4 regions of the Bradyrhizobium sp. PUT101 genome follow, and region 3 is predicted to be linked to each of the others. Evidence: riboswitches for the same ligand, from Rfam matches in the RefSeq annotation. Region 3 holds a riboswitch; each other region holds the start of a gene.
What was found. Region 3 has a riboswitch for cobalamin ahead of ACSHT2_RS25905 (TonB-dependent receptor). Riboswitches for the same ligand answer to the same signal wherever they lie in the genome.
Positions count from the first base shown of each region.

Region 1: linked by a shared signal. The riboswitch ahead of ACSHT2_RS32270 (DUF1636 family protein) and the one ahead of ACSHT2_RS25905 (TonB-dependent receptor) in region 3 are both predicted to bind cobalamin.
Region 2: linked by a shared signal. The riboswitch ahead of ACSHT2_RS04270 (TonB-dependent receptor) and the one ahead of ACSHT2_RS25905 (TonB-dependent receptor) in region 3 are both predicted to bind cobalamin.
Region 4: linked by a shared signal. The riboswitch ahead of ACSHT2_RS32355 (TonB-dependent receptor) and the one ahead of ACSHT2_RS25905 (TonB-dependent receptor) in region 3 are both predicted to bind cobalamin.

Region 1 covers NZ_CP197207.1:6,771,817-6,776,765, forward strand. The annotation lists gene cobO (cob(I)yrinic acid a,c-diamide adenosyltransferase) at 1-577, opposite strand, end outside; cobalamin riboswitch at 617-835, shown strand; gene ACSHT2_RS32270 (DUF1636 family protein) at 930-1,304, shown strand; gene cobW (cobalamin biosynthesis protein CobW) at 1,301-2,335, shown strand; gene cobN (cobaltochelatase subunit CobN) at 2,335-4,949, shown strand, end outside.
Region 2 covers NZ_CP197207.1:877,314-882,262, forward strand. The annotation lists gene ACSHT2_RS04270 (TonB-dependent receptor) at 1-1,250, opposite strand, end outside; cobalamin riboswitch at 1,365-1,577, opposite strand; gene ACSHT2_RS04275 (hypothetical protein) at 1,672-1,929, opposite strand; gene ACSHT2_RS04280 (hypothetical protein) at 2,200-2,412, opposite strand; gene ACSHT2_RS04285 (hypothetical protein) at 2,562-2,738, opposite strand; gene ACSHT2_RS04290 (adenylate/guanylate cyclase domain-containing protein) at 2,841-4,577, opposite strand; gene ACSHT2_RS04295 (transglycosylase SLT domain-containing protein) at 4,897-4,949, shown strand, end outside.
Region 3 covers NZ_CP197207.1:5,365,970-5,370,918, forward strand. The annotation lists gene ACSHT2_RS25900 (PepSY domain-containing protein) at 1-150, opposite strand, end outside; gene ACSHT2_RS25905 (TonB-dependent receptor) at 165-2,453, opposite strand; cobalamin riboswitch at 2,561-2,756, opposite strand; partial or broken gene ACSHT2_RS25910 (alpha/beta hydrolase family protein) at 3,586-4,793, shown strand.
Region 4 covers NZ_CP197207.1:6,786,412-6,791,360, forward strand. The annotation lists gene ACSHT2_RS32335 (energy-coupling factor ABC transporter permease) at 1-305, shown strand, start outside; gene cobF (precorrin-6A synthase (deacetylating)) at 352-1,101, shown strand; gene cobT (nicotinate-nucleotide--dimethylbenzimidazole phosphoribosyltransferase) at 1,112-2,164, shown strand; gene ACSHT2_RS32350 (histidine phosphatase family protein) at 2,171-2,743, opposite strand; cobalamin riboswitch at 2,816-3,017, shown strand; gene ACSHT2_RS32355 (TonB-dependent receptor) at 3,117-4,949, shown strand, end outside.

The DNA.
Region 1 (4,949 bases), 1.4 Mb from region 3:
TCATCTCGGTGACGAGGTCGGCGATCTCGATCAGCTCGTCCTTGGCGTTGCGGCCGGTGAGCACGACATGCGTCATCGGCGGCTTCTGCGTGGTCAGGAAGTCGACCACCTCAGTGATGTCGAGATAATCGTAGCGCAGCGCGATGTTGATCTCGTCGAGCACGACCATGCGCAAGCTCTCATCGAGGATCAGTTCCTTGGCCTTCTCCCAGCCGGCGCGCGCGGCGGCGATGTCGCGGGCGCGGTCCTGCGTCTCCCAGGTGAAGCCTTCGCCCATCGCGTGGAACTGACAGAGATCGCCGAAATGGCCGGTGAGCAGGCGGCGCTCGCCGGTGTCCCAGGCGCCCTTGATGAACTGCACGACCGCGCAGGGCAGGCCATGGGCGACGCAGCGGACGATCATTCCGAAGGCCGAGGAGGATTTTCCCTTGCCGGCGCCGGTGTGGACGATGATCAGGCCCTTTTCGCCGCTCTTGGTCGCCATGATCTTGTCGCGGGCGGCCTTCTTCTTCGCCATCTTTTGGGCGTGCCGGGCGTCGGTTTCCTCGCCCGTTCGGGTATCCGGTTCAGGCGTCATCGTACCATTCCTTCGGCTTGACAAGTGGCAGCCACCGGCAAATGGTGGCCCGGCGTTGGTTCCTGTCCTACGACAGGCGAAGAGGGAATGCGATAGGGTCCGAATCCGCAAGATTGGGTCCAAAATGCAGCCGCCCCCGCGACCGTGACCGGAGAGATGCCCGAAGCCACTGATTCCCGCGGGAATCGGGAAGGCGGGGATCGAAGGGCAAAGCCCTGCTCCGCAAGCCGGGAGACCTGCCAGCGCGGACGAGTTTTGGACCGGCGGACGGGGTGTTCCGCGACGGGGAAACGGCCTCTTGAGTCAGGGTCCGTGTGCCTCTCGCCTCCCGCTCTTTATCCTGGAAGAGGCGATGACCGTCACACTTCATGTCTGCATCACCTGCCGCGGCGGCCAGACGCTTGGCGAGGGCGAGACGACGCCCGGCAAGCGATTGCATGGCGCGATCCTCGACGCCGGCGTGCCCGACGGCGTCGATGTGGTTCCCGTCGAATGCCTGTCGGCCTGCAGCCAGGGCTGCTCGGTCGCGCTCAGCGCGCCCGGCCGCTGGTCCTATGTCTATGGCCGTCTCTCCGAGACGAATGCGCAGGACGTGGTCGCAGGCGCAGCGGCCTATGCGGCCGCGCCCGATGGCCTCGTGCCCTGGCGTAGCCGCCCGGAAATCTTCCGCAAGCAGTCGCTTGCCCGCATTCCCCCCATTGCCATCGTGCCGGAGGCCGCCGAATGAACTCGCTCGCAAAAGTTCCGGTCACGGTGGTCACCGGTTTTCTTGGCTCCGGCAAGACCACGCTGATCCAGCATCTGCTCGCCAACGCGAATGGCAAGAAGCTCGCCGTGCTCGTCAACGAGTTCGGCAGCGAGGGCGTCGACGGGGAGATATTGAAGTCGTGCGCCGACGCGAACTGTCCGGAGGAGAACATCGTCGAGCTCGCCAACGGCTGCATCTGCTGCACGGTGGCCGATGACTTCATCCCGACCATGGAGCAATTGCTGGCGCGCCCGGTCCGGCCGGATCACATCCTGATCGAGACCTCGGGCCTGGCCCTGCCGAAGCCGCTGCTGAAGGCGTTCGACTGGCCACAGATCCGATCGCGCATCACCGTCGACGGCGTGATCGCGCTGGCCGATGCCGAGGCTGTTGCGGCCGGCCGCTTCGCGCCGGACCCGATTGCCGTCGAAGCGCAGCGCGCGGGGGACGAGAATCTCGATCATGAGACGCCGCTGTCGGAAGTGTTCGAGGACCAGATCGCCTGCGCGGACATCGTGCTGCTGACCAAGGCTGATCTTGCGGGCAGCGCCGGCATCGAAGCTGCCAAGGCGGCGATCGCCGCCGAGATGCCGCGCCGCGTGCCGATGCTCCCCGTCACCGACGGCGCGATCGATGCGCGCGTCATTCTCGGCCTTGGCGCTGCTGCAGAGAACGATCTCGCCGCGCGCCCCTCGCATCATGACGGCGAAGAGGAGCACGAGCATGACGATTTCGCTTCCGTCGTGATCGATCTTCCGGAAGTCACGGATGTCGATGCGCTGGTCGCCTCTGTCCAGCGTCTGGCGCGCGAGCAGAACGTGCTGCGCGCCAAGGGCTATATCGCGGTCGCGGGCAAGCCGATGCGCCTCTTGCTGCAGGCGGTCGGCGAACGCGTGCGCCACCAGTTCGACAAGCCCTGGGGCGCGGGTATCAGGCAGTCAAAGCTCGTCGTGATCGGCGAGCATGGCGATATCGACGAGGCCGCGATCAGGTCAGGACTTGGTATCTGATGCACGTCGTTTTCCGCGAGAGCCGCGGTCTCGAGGAGACCGCGACACCAAGAGACATCGGCCAGGACCCGGCCGATCTCGTGGTGCTCTCGTATTCGGATTCCGATCTTGCGGCGTTCGCGGCCGGCTGGCGGCGTGGCCGGAACAGCCTGCCGTCACTGCGGCTCGCCAATCTTTCCGAGCTGCGTCATCCGCTGTCGGTCGACACCTATATCGAGCGCACGCTGTCGCAGGCGCGCGGCATCCTCGTGCGCCTGATCGGCGGCGAGTCCTACTGGCCGTACGGCCTCGCCGCCCTGCAACAGCTCGCCAAGGACCGCAACATCGCGCTGGCCGTGCTGCCGGCCGATGGTCGCGACGACACCCGGCTTGATTCGTATTCGACGTTGCCGGTTTCGACGCTGCGCCGGCTCAAGGTGCTCTGCGACACCGGCGGTCCGGTCGCGGCGCAAGCTGCGATCGCGCAGCTCGCGCTGGCCTCTGGCCTCTATGCGGGACCGGTCGTCGGCGAGTTGACCGTGCCCGAGATGGGCTTCTATGATCCCGATCGCGGCGTCATTGCGGCGCCGGCCAGTGCCGAGGCGAAGCCGCGCGCGCTGGTGACGTTCTATCGCTCCTATCTGACTGCTGCGGACACGGGACCGGTCGATGCCCTGATTGCGGCGCTGCGCGAGCGCGGCTTTGATGCGTATGGCGTATTCGTCGGCTCGCTGAAGGCCCCCGGCGTCGCGGATTGGCTACGCACACGCCTTGCGCAGGATCCTCCCGCCGCGATCGTCAATGCAACGGCGTTCTCTGCGATCGGCGATGACGGCACGACGCCGTTCGATGCCGCGGCGTGCCCCGTGTTTCAGGTCGCGCTCTCCACGGCGCGGCGCGAGGACTGGGCGGAATCGCTGCGCGGCCTGTCGCCGGGCGACCTTGCGATGCATGTGGTGCTGCCAGAGGTCGATGGACGCCTGTTCGCAGGCGTCGTGAGCTTCAAATCGGCCGCGATGCGCGATCCGGATCTGCAATTCTCGCATCTGGCGCACACGCCCGATGCGGAGCGTGTGAAGGCCGTCGCCGCGCGCGTCGCGGCCTGGCGGCGCCTTGCCGAGACGCCGGCCGGCGAGAAGCGGCTGGCGGTCGTGCTGTCGAACTATCCCGGCCGGCCGCACCAGATCGCGCATGCGGTTGGTCTCGATGCGCTGGCTTCGGTCGAAGCGTTGTTGTCCGATCTCGCTGAGGCCGGATTCGCTGTTGCTCCAGTCCATGCACTCGGCGAGACGCTGCTCACGCAGCAATTGATTTGGAATGTCGCCGAGTATCGGACGGCGCTCTCGCGCCTGCCGCAATCCTTGCAGAACGATCTCGCGCAAGCCTGGGGCGCGCCGGATGACGATCCGAGCTGCCGCGACGGCGCGTTCCATTTCGCTGCGATCGAATGTGGTCGGTCGATTATCGCAATTCAGCCGGAACGCGGCGAAGCGGCCTCGCGCGATGCCGACTATCACGATCTCGCCCGCACGCCGCGCCATGCCTACGTCGCCTTCTATCTCTGGCTCAGGCAACAGGGCTGTGATGCCGTCGTGCACGTGGGCGCGCACGGCACGCTGGAGTGGCTGCCCGGGAAATCCGTGGCGCTGTCATCGAGCTGCTGGCCGGGGGCATTGATCGGCGATTTTCCGATCATCTATCCCTTCATCGTCAACGATCCCGGCGAGGCCGCGCAGGCCAAGCGGCGTATCGGCGCGGTCACGATCGGCCATTTGCCGCCGCCGCTCGCAATGTCCGCGGTGCCGGAAGGCCTGCGCCGGCTCGAACGGCTGCTCGATGAATATTCGACCGCCGACGGTCTCGATCCCGCCCGCCGCCAGCGCCTGATCGCCGCGATCCGCGACGAGGCCCGTGCCGCCGGCCTCGAAGAGGATCTCGGCCTGGACGCAACGGCCGCACCTGCCGAAGCGATTCCGCGGATCGATCGCTTCGTCTGCGATCTCAAGGAGAGCCAGTTCGGCGACGGCCTGCACGTGTTCGGCCGCGGCGCTTGCGGTGATGCGGAGCGGGATGCGCTGCTTGCTGCGCTGACGGGTCGGCGCGTTGCGCCGGGCCCATCGGGCTCGCCCTATCGTGGACGCCAAGACGTGCTGCCGACCGGGCGCAATCTGTTCGCCGTCGATCCGCGCGCGGTGCCGACGCCGTCTGCGCATGCGCAAGGCATCAAGCTCGCGGAAGAGCTGCTCCGCCGTCACTTGCAGGATCATGGCGACTGGCCGAAGGGCCTCATCGTCGATCTCTGGGGCTCGGCGACGATGCGTACCGCGGGCGAGGAATTCGCCATGGCGTTGCACCTGGCCGGCCTTGCGCCGCGCTGGGATCACGCCTCCGGCCGCGTCACCGGCTACGTCATCATCGCGCCGGCCGAGCTGGGCCGTCCGCGCATCGACGTTACGCTGCGCGTGTCGGGCCTGTTCCGCGATGTCTTCACGGGTCTTGCGCAATTGTTCGAAGCCGCTTCCGGGGCGCTCGCGGCGCGTGAGGACGAGGGCGACGAGAATCCGTATCGCAATCGCGCGGCCCGCGTGTTCGCGCCGCGGCCCGGACAATATGGCGTCGGCCTCTCGGCGATTCC
Region 2 (4,949 bases), 3.0 Mb from region 3:
TTCTGCTGAAAGCTCGCATCGTAATAGTCGACGCCGGTCAGCAACTGCGACGGCATTCCGAAGAGCAGGCTCTTCACGCTGAGCCGCGGCGTGATCGACCATGTCGTCAGATCGGCCTCGACATAGGTCGACGTGAAGAAAGCCGGAACCGGCGTCGGGCTCGAGAAGAACGCACTCTGCTGCTTCTTGTCGCGCAGGCCGCCGTCGACGATGAGATCGACGCCGTTGACCAGGGTTTTCGTGAAGCCGGCGGTCGCGCTAAAACCCTGCTGGTTGGCGTAGTTGAAGGGCGTGCCGGCCCCTCGCCGGTTGGTCGCGAGCTCGTCGAGACCGATCGACGGATCCACGGTGCGGCCGCCCGGCAGTCGCAGCTCCTGATTGTCACCGGTGACGGTCAGGAAGGCGGTCAGGCCAGGCATCGTGTAGTTCAGGTTGCCGACGCCGTTCTCCTGGGAATAGCGATTGTTGTCGCGGTAGCCGTCGGTCCTGACGGCATTGCCGTGGAACGAGGTCGACCACGGACCGGAATTGAGCGCGGTCGAGACGTTGCCGAGCCCAGCGTTGAACGAGCCGAAACCGGCCTCGATGCGCGCTGTCGCGGGCGGGCCGCCGACGCCGTTTTTGGTGACGATGTTGATGACGCCGCCAACCGCATTGTCACCATACAGCACTGCACCGGAATTGCCGCGCGTGATCTCGATACGCTCGATGGCATTGAGCGGGATCGTGGAGAGATCCACCTGCGCCATGTCGATGTCGTTCAGCCGCCGTCCGTTGACCAGCACCAGCGTATTGGCCGTGGCGAAGGCACCGAAGCCGCGCAGATCGACACTGGTCTTGGCACCGATCTGGCCGCCATAGAACGTCGTGATCTGGGCGCCCGGTACTTGCGTCGCGATGATCTCGGCCAGCGTTTGCGACGGCGCATGGGCGATGTCTGCGGCCGTGATGATGGTCGTGGCCGCGCCGACGATGCCGTCATTGCCGGCGGCCGCTCCACTGCCCGAGCCGGACGAGCCGGTCCCGCCCGGCGCACCATTCGGGCTCACCCGGCGCCTCACCGCATCGCCATCGCCGGCCGCCCTGGCCCGCGTACGGCTCTGATCGTCAGGCTGGGTCACTTCGACCGGCGGCAGCTGTTCGGCACCGGCCTGCTGCGCGTGGGCGATGGAGGGATCGAGCGAATAGAAGGAAGCGGCCGCAACGATGCCGGCGCAGCAGCGCCTGGCGGCAGTGACAAAACGGGACAAAATCATAACCTCGGCATGACGTCAGTGGCACGTCACAGCGAACGAGGCTTTACGGCGGAGCGATCGATTGCTCCGGTGAAGCTAATGTCTGTACTCCCCGACCGACATCCTCGCGTGTGACCACGGCTGACGGCAGGTCTCCTGGCTCGCGGGTCGTTACCTCTGCGTCGCCTTCCCAGGACCGAAATTCCCAGTGGCATAGGACGAGAGATTCACCGCTTACAGTTGCGGGGGCAGCCATGGCATTGAGAAGATCCCGCCTTGGGACATCTCGCACCACGTTCCCTTTTGATCTCCATGAGGAGAACCGCCAGCGGCCAATCTACGGGGCGCCCAGGCCGGGAGTCAATCGACCGCTGGCATCTTGGCCGCAGACGCGATCGGCCGGCTCCACAACGAATCGAGCAATGCCCTGCGCCGCCTACGTTCGCCCCCGCGGGCGCTGGGCCTGAGCCCAGGCCACAGCGACATCCCGCGGCGGAGCGTCGAGGCGCTTGATCGGCGTCAGTTCGCCGGAGGCCGAGACGATCGCGGTCTCTTCGCGCCGGCAGCGCGTGCAGACGAAACGGACCTCATGCGGGGATGCCGACCAGCTTGAACGTTTCACGTTGGCGGCCATCGGCCAGGCATCGCAATGCGAGCACGATACCAGGAACCGGCCGGGATCGAGCATACCCATTCCATTGGACTCCGCGTCCTGCCCACTGCTTCCAATGACTATCCTATGTGAATCGTTCCGGTGCCTCGGCACCGTCGACGCCACGTTCGCTGGAAGCCTGCGCGCTGCTCGCCGTTCCCACGAGACCTCCGGCGTTGTCGATTTCAAAGCTTGCGAATTTCATCCGATGTCCCCCTGCTCCGATCGACCCTATCAGGTCGAGACGGCGAGGACGATTGGGGAGCCGGGGATCGCGCGTTGCGACGCCTCGCAAGGCAGAAGGTAATCCGCTCAGCGAGCCCCCTTGAGGGTGCAGGATGTCGTGCAGGTGACCGTGGTGCCGCGATCGCACGATCTGCAGGCGTTGACGCACTGGTTCATGTCGCGTGGATTGTAGTTGTAGTTTCGTAGCGGACAGGTCGACGTCGTCGAGCCGGTGATGTCCCGCTCCTGGTCGCAGGCCGCCGTCATGAGCGCGAATATGATCACGGCAACGAAGCGCATGGGACCTGCCCTGTCAGGCACAGCACGATGACACTCGCGAGGTGCGCTGCATCGCAACGAACCCCGGCCACCACGAGCCACCGCCGATCGGCGATGCCCGCGTGCTGCGAGAATGCGCGCTAAATGTTAAGAACGGATTTCAGCCGGTCTCAGGCCGCGGCCGTCGTCGCGATCGCCTGCCGAATATCCACCGCCAGCTGGCGATACTGTTCCCCGAGCCTCAGATAGAACTCGCGCTTGGTGCTGTCGGTGGCGAGCTTGGCGATCAGCTCGCATTCGGCAGTCAGCGTCTCGAACCGTTCCAGCCTGTCCTGAAGTTCTGTCATCGGCGTGTCCCCATCAAACGCCACAAGGACACCAAACCTAAACCCGAGGAATAGGTCACAGCGAACATCGTTATGGGGTAGCATCAATTTTTCCGCGGCAGCCTATTTCTGCTCGAGCCGCCAGGCACCATCCCAATTGGCATCCGGCGGATTGGCCGCGAACTGCGCGATGCGGCCGAGCATCGCGCGCGAGGGGCCGTCGCCGGGGACCGCCTCGAGCGCCGCGTTGAAGGCGGCACGAGCGTCGTCGAAGCGCCGGGCGCGATAGGCGGCGAGACCTTCGACATAGTGCGTGCGCAGGCTCACTTGCGCATCGGTGAGTGCGCCCAGTCTCGCCATCACCTCGAAGATCGCCTGCGGCGCGCTCTGACCCGCAACCGCCAGACGGTCGATCTCGCGCAATTCGAGGCGCGATCCAATCGCGTCCGCAGTCGCCTGCGAGATCAGGATGCGGGTGCCGTAAACCTTGTTGACGGCCTCCAGCCGCGAAGCGAGGTTCACGGCATCGCCCATCACGGTAAAGCTCATCATCAGCTCGGAGCCGATGCTGCCGGTCAGGACCTCGCCGGTGGCGATGCCGATGCGCAGATCGCACGGCGCGGGCATGGCGCGGATACCGAGCAGATCGGGCAGCTGCTTCTGCAGCGCGGGCACCTGGTCGGCCATCTCGATGGCGGCAAGCCCGGCGAGCAGCGCCTGCTCGTCCTCTTCGACGAAGGGCGGGCCCCAATAGGACATGATGGCGTCGCCGATATATTTGTCGATGATGCCACGATTGCTCCGGATCGGGCCGGACATCACGGTGAAATAGTGGTTCATCACCTTGACGAGGCCGCGTGGGGTCATACCCTCGCTCATCGAGGTGAAGCCGCTCATGTCGCAGAACATGATGGTCATCACCCGGCGCTCGCCGTCGATTGCGACCTCCGGCCGGTCGATCAGCCCCTGCACCACCTTGGGATCGATGTAGCGGCCAAAGGTCTCCCGGATCTGCTCGTTGTGCCGCAACTGCTCGATCATGCGATTGAATGCCGCAGCGAGCTCGCCGATCTCGTCTTGCGTCGAGACGGTGATGGGCTTGTCGAACCGGCCCGCCTCGACCTCGCGGGTGCCGGCGAGCAACAGCCGTACCGGACGCGTGATGCCGCTGGACACCAGCAGCGCAAAGGAAAATCCGACGATCGCCGCGAGCAATGTCACGACACCCGAAATGATGATGGTCTGATGCTGGCGGCTGATCACCTGCGACGTCGAGAAGAAGACCTGCGCCAGCATATCGCCGCGGATCGTATCGACCTTCCGGTTGAACTGGTCGCGCAGCATGTCGATGTGCTCCAGCGTGCCGCGGGCCTCTGCCATCTGCCTGGCGTCGACCTGCTTGAGGAGCTTCGCGTGGTCCTCGCTCAGGTCGCGGCGCAGCTCGGTGACGGCGGTGTCGATGCGGATATCGATTCGCGCCAGCGCGGCATTGTCGGAAAACGTCCTGGGGTCCTCGATGATCGCGTTGATCAGCTTGCGCGCGGCCTCGGCCTCGTCCTCGATCTTGCGGTCCGATTCCTCGAAGTCGCGAAGGCGCGCCGCATAGGCCTCCTCATCCGACGGCGCCTCCATCCGGGTCATGACCATCCGCCGCAGCGCCAGCCCCCGCTCCAGCGAGCGACTGTTGGAACGCGCCAGATGGCTATAGGCCGGGATGTAACGGTTGGTCAGCTCGTCGAGCAGGACGCCGACCTGGCTGGACATCACCATCGACAGGATCGAGGTGACCAACATCAGGACGATCAGTCCGAGGGCGATGCCGACAATCTTGCGCCGGATCGACTGGTTGAAAATCGGCATGTAGGTGCGGAGGCAAAGGGAAAAGGCTAAAGGACGGAGCGAGGGAACTCCATACACCGGACTGGCTGCGGGAACACGCGCAATCTGGCCCTCCTGGCGCCCTGTCCATGCGCAACCGGCGCGCGAGAGTTAGAAAGGTCAATGGAACTGCCCTTTTCTCCTTTGCGGAAATTCCAGCGCCGCATCCGTTTTTTGCCGTATTGTTGCGACAGGGTGTGGAATGCGGGCCGATGCCCCGGCATCGTTCGTATCTTTGATTCTCAAGCCGCATGTCGTCGCGGACCTTGGTTTGTAGTGGTTTCGCAGGGGGGACCATCGAATGAACCAGTGCCTACGCTCGCTCGCGTGTTTCGTTGCCGTGGCCGCGATGGC
Region 3 (4,949 bases):
GGCTGCCAGCCTTTCCTTGTCGGAAAGGCCGGGAAAGGCGACGTACATCATCACGACGCCGGAAATGAACCACATGGCGAAGAACAGGCAGGTGACGATGCCGACCCACCTATGGCCGATGTACAGCCACCGCCGGAGCGCGCGTCTCATGGTGCGTGCCACGGTTAGAATTTCACGTTGACGGCGATCTGCGCCGTGCGCGGCATGCCGAGTAGCCACTGAGTGGTTCCGCCCGAGGTCGCATACACCTCGTCGAAAAGATTGTAGACGCGGAACGACACGGTGGTGTTGAGATCAGGCTTCCACTGCACGCCTGCATTGACGATGTTGTAGGCCGGGCGTGTCACCGTGTTGGCGTTGTCGGCGTAGGTCTTGCCGACGATCTGGACGCCCGCATTGGCCGACCAGTTCGGTGCAAACGCCCAGGTCGCCCAGATATTGGAGACGTTCTGCGGTACATTGACAGGTACGTTGCCGGCATAGTTCACGCTTCCGCCGCCGACCGCCTGCACGAAGTCATCATATTTCGCGCGCAGGAAGGCGGTGTTGGCATCGATTCGCCAACCATAATCGAGCAGGAAGCCGACCGAGGCTTCGACACCGCGTGATGATTGCTGGCCGACCTGGACGGTCAGTGAAGGAATGTTGGGATCGCGTGCCAGCAGGTTGTTCTTCACGATCTCATAACCGGCCAAGGTCCATTCGCCGCGGCCGCCCCAGAACGATTGTTTGACGCCGATCTCGATCTGTTTGCCGGTGGCGAGGTCGAAGTTCTTGTTTGCGGAGGACAGTGAGATCAGCCCTCCGACCGGATCGACCGCAGTGGCATACTGGCCATAGAAAGCGAGGTCCTTGAGGGGTGTATAGACCGCGCCGGCGCGCCAAGTTGTCGAGGAGAACGATTTTTCGAAGCTGTTTGCGGGCGTGACGTAGTCAGTGCGCGTGATTGTCGGTTCATCCTGTCGGATACCGGCAATGAACGACAGTTGCTCGGTGACCGACAGCCTGTTTTCGGCAAATAGCGCGTACTGGTTGGTTACGCTGCCGTAACCGGGAACTGTGGCGTTCGGGCTGTTGAATACGCCTGGAACGAAATCGAATGGATCGACGGACGACGAGCCGCCGTAGGGTGAATTGTTGGTGTGAGTAAAATTGATGCGGTTGACGTCGAAGCCCGCCACGAACTCATCGGCCATGCCAAGGACATGCCCACGGAACTTCGCGTCCATGCGGTTGCCGAGCTGCTGCTGATCGTGAAAAATCTCGATATAGCTGGTTCGGTTGATGAGCCCGGTGGCAGGATTGTAGGCGTAGCTTTCGACGTCTTTCCAGTGTCGCTTGGAGTTCAAATAGTAAAGAGTGTTCCGGACCGAGATTCCATCGGTGATCTGCCAATCGGTCTTCACCTGGTTCCAGCTATCCTGGTAGCGGATGTGGCTGTCGCTGACGTTGTAGTTTTTGAAGCGCAGGGATTCATCCAGCCTGCCGTTGATCAGCGGCGTGCCGAAGTAGCGCGACGGGTTGCGGTCACCGTAATCTGTAGACAGCGTCCAGATGACGTCTTCGTTCTGCTTAACCTGAACCACGGCATGAAGTGCGGCATTGGAGGTATTATCGCGATCGACCCAGCCGTCCGACATGTTGCCGGTGGCGGTGATACGATAGGCGACGTCCTTACTCACCGGACCGCCGCTGTCCACCGCGATTCGCCGCGTCATGTTGCTGTCCAGCGACATCTCGGCCTGGTTGCGAGGGATCCACAGCGGCAGTTTCGAAACAATGTTGATGGCGCCGCCGACCGCACCCGCGCCATACATCATCGATGCAGGGCCGCGCAGCACCTCGATGCGCTCGGTCGACCACGTGTCGAACGGAAACGTCACCGTCCCGGCGCCGATATAGAGCTGGGTGCCGTCGTATAGCGTCATGACGGATCCAAGGCCCGTGAAGCCGCGGGTATTGAACGAGACTCCGCCATTGCCCGGTGCCGGGCTCGCCGTGAAGCCGGTGGCGTTTTGCGTCACCGCGTCGAGGATGTTCTGCTGGCCGCGTTCAGAAATGGTTTCGGCCGAGATCACCTCCACGCTGGCCGGCGTCTGCAGTCGCGTCAAGCCGAGTCGGCTACCGGCCGTGCTAGCGCCGGTTAGGTTGAGCGTCGGTGCGGCGAACTCGGGACCCGTCGGGTTGGCAGTCGGAGCACGCGTGTCGGCAGCTACGCCTCGCTGCTGGCGTGAGCGCGCGAGGCGCGTTGCATCGCTACGTCGGGTGCTGCGAGCATTCGGTGGCCTCGCTGGCGGTTGCACCACCACAGGATCGAGCGTCTGGGCCGGCCTTTCGGACTGTGCCCAGCCATCCGTCGACAACACGAGGCAGGAGAATACGAGGCAGGAGAATGCAACTGAACGGAGCAACGCGCGGCGATGCTGTGGCGCGAAGATTGTACGGGAGGTCATCAATAGACTCGCGATAACGTGGCACGTCACCGCGAACGCAGTTTGGCCGCTGCCTCAAGAGGAAGACAGCTCAACACCCACCAGGACACCCCGCCCAATGTGCTCGCGTGTGACCACGACTGACGGCAGGTCTCCTGGCTCGCGGGTCGTTGCCTGTCGCCGCCTTCCCAAGCTCGCAGGCCCAGTGGCGTTTGGCGAAAGGCTCACCGCTTACAGTTGCGGGGGCAGCCACGGCGTTGGGGGATCCCCGCACCGTATTCCCTATTGATCTCCCGAAGGAGAACCGTCGCAGTCACCCTAGTTTTATTTGCGAAGGGCTGTCAACTGGCTGCCCCGAGACAGTTCAGCGCGTCGCACCGTCATCGGCGACGCGCCGATCGTCCACCGGGCGGCGTCGGGCGAAACACCAATCCGCTGTCAACCCCTCTCCTCGAAAATATTCCACTTTACCGAAATTCGGATTTGTCGTATGTGCCGGCCATCCCAGCCCACCAGAGGGGCGGTCGTACGTCGTCACGAACGCGGGCTGGGTTGCGGTGGACGCGGGCGGCGTTAAAGGCGGTTTGTTGCGTGCAGGGCGGGATGAACCTCGTGAGCATGGCGCGGACCGCGAAGACGGACGGCGCCCATGTCCGGCGGAGCCTCTTGGCGAAGCCGGATGGCCTGCGTACGGCGAAACCGTGTGGTCCTGGCCGTCGTTGCTACGGTCAAGCCCTGGCGAAGGCGTCACTCGCGTCAACCGGCGCGATGCCGTGAATTTCGTCGAGGCGAGGGAGGCCAGAAGGAACTCGGCTCCCGGGAGAGCGCGGCATAGGCCGTCAAACCATCGCGCAGGGAAGGCCGGGTTTCGGCTGCCCTGTGTCTCCCCTGTGCATTGCGCGTGCATTCGTTCAGCACGGGGGTCTTATGGGTGCCAGCCGGCGCCCGGTCTTCCCTGCGCCCTCTTCCGAAAGGGTGAGGCGAAAGGCAAAACTCGGGCAGACATGTCGCGAGATTGCGAACGCGTGTCGCGACCGAGCTGCGACAATAGCGCACGGACAGGCTGGTTTCCGAATTGCGCGAGGCCCGGCGCAACACAATCTCAACCGAACCTCTGTAGGCCTGTCACCTTCTCGTTCCACGGGTCTCTTGCATGAAGCCGGCTTGGCGTTTTTCTCTCCTGCTTCTCCTCCAACTCCTCGTGGGGGTTTCCGCCCAGGCGCAGGAGGGCCAAGTCGTCAAATTATCAGCCAGCATCGCGTATCAGCGCATCGCGCGCTGGGATGCCGATCAGCTCAACAGGATCCTGCAGGTCGATACGCCCGCCTTCACCGGGATCACGACAGTCTATAGCCCGGCGCGCAATGCCGTCCGCCTCTATCGCGTGACCTATTCGTCCGTCGTGCCCGAGCGCGGCAACAAGCCGACGATCGCGTCTGGTCTGCTCGCGATCCCAGAGGACAGCGGCACCTCGTTCCCGATGGTGTCGTATCAGCACGGCACCGTTTATGGGAAGCAGGAGGTTCCCTCGTTTCCGCAGCAGTCACCCGAAACCCAACTGATGATCGCCCAGTTCGCGGGACAGGGATATGTCGTGGTCGGCGCCGACTATTTCGGGCTGGGAACGTCGTCGGAGCCGGAAGGCTACATGGTGAAGGCGAGCCACCAGCAGGCGACCTACGACATGCTGGTCGCGAGCCGTGCCGTGCTCGATCATCTCAAGCTCACCACGACGAAGCTGTTTCTCGCCGGCTGGTCGCAAGGCGGCTTCGTGACCATGGCCATGCTCGAGAAGCTCGAGCAGGTCGGCGTCAAGGTCGATGCAGCCGCCACCGCCAGCGCGCCGGCTGACGTGTTCGTCGCGCTGAACGGCTTTCTCAACTTTCCGCGCAAGAATGACGCGAGCTGGGTGACGTCGCTGTTCATCCTCTCGGCCTTCTCGTTCGAGAACTATTACGGCGTCCCCGGGCTTGCCCGCTCGCTGATCTCGGACGCGTATTACGACGTCTCGCGCAAGGCCTATCTGCGCGAACCCTATGATCCTACGCAGGTGCCGGCCGATCTGCACAAGCTGATCCGCGCCGACTATTCGATCCGCAATTCTTTGCCGCATCAGCCTACGGGCGGCTCGCTGCGCAGGCCACGGCGTATCGCTGGATCATCAAGAGCAAGGTTCGCAACTACTATGGCGAGAGCGACGAAGTCATCAGCATCGGCCTCGGCCAGCTGCCCATGACCTATCAGCGCGCGATCGGCAGCGGCAACCAGGCTGTAGAGGCGGTCTCGACCGGCAGCACCAGCCATCGCGGCACGTTCGCGACGGCGGTGCCAAAGTGGAAGTCCTGGTTCGACGGTCTCTGAGAGGCCGTCATGCCGGTATAAGCCGACCCGACGCGTGGACGCCTCAGACTGTCACGCATGCTGCGTCGGCATCGACGGAGGTGGTCGTTCATCGAAAAATCTGCATCTATGCCGGCCGAGACGGTGCGCGATGCGGCCGGTCTCGAGCCTCCGAAG
Region 4 (4,949 bases), 1.4 Mb from region 3:
TCCAGGCCATCGCCACGCGCATTATTTCGCGTAACACCGCCTATGTCGATCTGAAGTACGGTCAGGCGCTGGCGCTGTCGACGACTTATCAAGCGGGTGTTGTCGCCTGGGTGGCGTTCTGGGCGCTCTACGGCTCCGGTTTTGCCATGAGCAACCTCGCCAACATCGCGACCTTCGCGGCCTCCTACGCGCTGGTCATCGTGATCGAGCCGCTGGCAGACCTCGCAGTGCTGGCGCTGGCGAAGTCGCTGCGCGGCGTCACCGCGCCCGGCCTCGTCACTCCGCGCCTGCACAACGCGGCCTGAGAGACAAGCGAACGGGCGGCCGCTGCGGCCGCCCGTCGCGCTCGCGATGCTCACGTTCTCCCTGATAGGCATCGGTTGCGGCGATCCCGAGCAGCTCACGCGCGCCGCGATCGGTGCCATCAACGCGGCCGATCTCGTCATGATCCCGCGCAAGGGGGCTGCCAAGTCCGATCTCGCTGATCTCCGGCGAACGATCTGCGCGGACGTGCTCACCAGCGACAAGACGGCCATCGCCGAATTCGACCTTCCCGTGCGCGACGCCGGTGAAGCTGATTACCGCAAAGGCGTAGACGATTGGCACGATGCGGTTGCCGCGACCTGGTCGCAGACCATCGCGAGGCATCTCGAAGGTGAGGGCAAGGTTGCGCTGCTGATCTGGGGCGATCCGTCGCTCTACGATTCCTCGCTGCGCATTGCGCGGCGATTGAATCCGTTGCCGAAGATCGAGGTCGTACCCGGCATCACCTCGATCCAGGCGCTGTGTGCGGCGCATGCGCTGCCGCTCAACGACATCGGCGAGCCGTTCCTGGTTACGACGGGGCGGCGCTTGCGCGACGGCGGCTGGCCGCAAGGTGTCGATACCGTGGTGGTGATGCTCGACGGCGGCACGGCGTTCCAGTCGCTCGATCCAGAGCGTTTGCATATCTGGTGGGGCGCCTATCTCGGCATGCCCGATCAGATCATCATGTCAGGCGCGCTGACCGAGGTCGGTCCGCACATCGTGATCGCGCGACAGGAAGCACGCGAGCGGCACGGCTGGATCATGGACAGCTATATTCTCAAGCGTAGGGCGTAAGCGAGGCCGCATGCTTCCCGAATGGGTTTACCAGAACTGCCCCGAGGTTTCCGCGGTCCATCGCGAGGCGGCCATTGCGCGGCAGGCGCAGCTGACAAAGCCGACCGGCGCGCTCGGCCGGCTCGAGCAGCTCGCGATCGAGCTTGCGGGCTTGCAGGCGACCGAGCAGCCCCGCGCCTCGCGGGTGCCGATCATCATCTTTGCCGGCGATCACGGCATCGTCGCGCAGGGCGTGTCAGCCTATCCGCAAGCCGTGACGATCGCGATGATGGCGAATTTTGCGTCCGGCGGCGCGGCGATCTCGGTGCTGGCGCGTGAGCTGGGTTCGAGCCTGGAGGTGGTCGATGCCGGCACGCTGGCCCAGGAGCAGATGGCGGGCGTCGTCACCGACAAGCCGCGCAGCGGCACGCGCGATTTCAGCGTCGAGCCTGCGCTCACGCCCACGGACCTGGCCTTTGCCTTCGAGGCAGGCCAGCGCGCGGTGGTGCGCGCCGAGGCCAGTCAGCCCGATCTCCTGATCCTCGGCGAGATGGGCATCGGCAACACCACGACCTCAGCGGCGATCGCGGCGAGCCTGCTTGGCGTGAGCGCCGGGGAGATCGCGGGCAGCGGCACCGGCGTCGATGCGGCCGGCCGCGCGCACAAGGCACGGGTGATCGATGCGGCGATCGCACGCCACGGCGTCGCCGGGGCCTCGGTCGAGAAGATCCTGTGCGCCGTCGGCGGCCTCGAGATCGCGGCGATCTCAGGCGCGATGATCGCGGCCGCGCAAGCCCGCATTCCCGTGTTGATCGACGGCTTCATCGTGTCCGTCGCGGCGCTGGCGGCGGCGCGTCTCAATCCGTCCTGCCAGCCGTTCCAGCTCGCCTCGCATCAATCGGCGGAGCAGGGGCATCGGCTGGTGTTGCGCGCGCTGAACGTTCAGCCGCTGATCAGCCTCGATCTCAGGCTCGGCGAGGGATCGGGCGCGGCCATCGCGCTGCCGCTGGTCCGATTGGCCTGCGCGCTTCACAACAGTATGACGACCTTCGCGCAGGCCAACGTGCCGGATCGCCCGGCCTGATGCGGCTCACGCCACGCGCTGGTTGACGGAGACGACACGCCAGCCCGCCGCGAGGCGGTCGATCCGGGTCAGCGACAGCGGATCGATCACGAAGCGCAAGGCGGCCTGCGGCGTCAAGTCCAGTGCAATGCAGAGCGAGGCGCGGATGGTGCCGGAATGCACGACAAGCGTTGCCGATCCGGCCCCGATCCGCGACAGACCCAGCCGGACGCGGGCGACCTGATCCGCAAAGCTTTCGCCGTTCGGCGGCCGTTCGTGCGCCGGATCCTGCCAGAACTGCGCGTAAGTCTCGCCACCGGTCGCGGCGAGTTCGTCATGCCGACGGCCGGTCCAGTCGCCGAAGTCCTGCTCGCGGAATTCGCTGACCAATTCCGGTTCGAGCCCCAATGCGCGCGCCGTCTCGACCGTGCGCCGCGACGGGCTGGCATAGCTGCTGGCATCCGGCGGCAAATGCTGCCGCAGAGCCACCAGCGATGCGTGATCGCCGAGATCCGCCCGCGCATCAGCAGCATGGATCGCCCCCGCCACGCCCTCGACGGTCGCGTGCCTTATCAGCCAGAGGAAGGTCTCGCCTTCCATGCTCATCTCCAAGGAAGTTGGTCGCTGTGGTCACAACGCCGCAACTGGCGCATTGACTCTGTCATGATGGTATTCCTAGATGATCGCGACGGTTTCCCCGAGAGGGGATGAAAAGGGAATGCGGTGCGGGGACGTTGTCCCCAAGGCCGCGGCTGCCCCCGCAACTGTAAGCGGATAATCCTTCGTCACAAGCCACTGGGTCCTCGGTCCCGGGAAGGCGACGAAGCGGTGATGACCCGCGAGCCAGGAGACCTGCCGTCAGCCGTGGTCGCACGCGAAGATGTCGGTCGGGGAGTACAGACATTCGGCTTCATCGGACGGCCTGAAAGGCCAATAGATGAGACCTCGTTCGCTGTGACGTGCCACTGACGTCATGCCGAGGTTTCGCATCGTGTCTTCCATCTGTATCTTACGGCCGAGCCGCTTCCTGCTCGCCTCTGCTGCGTTCACGTCCTTTGCGGCCGCTGATCTTCCCGTCGCCCTGGCGCAACAGGCCCGCGAGCCGCTGCCGCCGGTCGAAGTGTCTCCGGCCCAACCTCGCAGGCAGGCCAAGCCAGCCGGCCATGAAGCGCAGCGCGCGCGCCGTGCAGCTGCGCGCCGGCCAGCGACCGTATCGGCTCCGCCCAAGCCCAGCGCGCCAGCTGCGACGGCGCAGACGCCGCTCAACAGCAATGTGGTGGCCGAAAGCGCCTCGCGGCTCGGCCTGACGGTGCGCGAAACGCCGGCAACAGTCGAGGTGATCTCCGCAGACACCATGCGCGAGCAGGGTTATCGAACGGTCTCAGAGGTGGCGCAGGGTGCCGTCGGCGTCACCTCCGGCGACAATCCGGCCGAGCCCGCGGCCTTCTCCATGCGCGGCTTCACCAACAGCCAGATCAACACGCTCTACAACGGCATCAAGATCGGCCCGCAGAACATGACCTCGCGGATCGTGGATACCGCCAATCTGGAAGCCGTGGAATTCCTCAAAGGCCCGGCCTCGCTGATCTCGGGCGAGGGCGCCGCCGGCGGCGCCATCAACTTCGTCACCAAGCAGCCGCACACCGGACCGATCCGCAACGAAGCCGATTTCTCCTGGGACTCGCTCAACTCATTCCGCGCGCACTACGGCTCGGGCGGCAGCACCAATGTGCAGGGCCTCGACTATCGCTTTGACATCTTCCGCTCCGCCCTCAACGGTTTTGCCGACGACACCAACGTCAAGACGTTCGGCACGTCCGGCCAGCTCAATTACCGCGTCTCCGATAGTCTCAAGATCTGGGGCGCGATCGAGTACCGCGAGGATCGCTCCAAGGCCTATTGGGGCGCGCCGCTGGTGCCGATCGCCTTCAGCGGCTCGCATGCAACGACGGGGATCGTCTCCGGCAATTACGTCTCGAACTACAACGGAACGAATCTCGGTGCCGTCACCATCGACGACCGCACCTTCAACACCAACTACAACGTCCTCGACAACCATAACGTCGCGCGGGAAGTGTGGCTGCGCGGCGGCTTCGAGCTGAAATTGGCGCCCGACCTGACGCTGAAGAGCCAGGCCTATGGCTATGGCGCAGAGCGGACCTGGTTCAACAACGAGATCGAGGCGTTCAATTCCACCACGAACCTGGTCGATCGCGAGCGCTTCTATGTCGCGCACAGCCAGCGTCTGGTCGGCAACATCACCGACCTGATCTGGGACACGAATGTCGCGGGCTTTGACAACCGCCTGGTCACGACGGTCTCGTCAAGCTATCTCGATTTCGTCAGGCCTGGCGCGGCAAACTTTCCAGGCGATTCCGTTTCGCTGGTCGATCCCGATCGCGGCTACTACGGCCTGCTCACGACCCAGCAGCAGACCGCGCGCATCGACAACGAAGCGCTCTCGTTCGAGGACCGGCTGAAGCTCACGCGCAGCTTCGCGCTGGTCGGCGGCCTCCGCGTCGAGCACATCGGGCTCGACCGCAATTCGACCAACGTGAGCGGGCAGGAGAAGGCAGGCTTTCCGTTCACGAAAGACTGGGCGCCCGTGACCGGCCGCATCGGCTACACCTGGGAGGCCGTTCCCGGCCTGACCTTCTTCAGCCAGTACGCCACCGGCGCCGATATCGCCGCCAACAACATCTTCCTGCTTGGGCCGACCCAGCCGCTCGACCTGACGACCGCGCGCACCTACGAGACGGGCGTCGAGCATCTGTTCTGGGACAATAGGGCGGAATGGTCGTTCTCG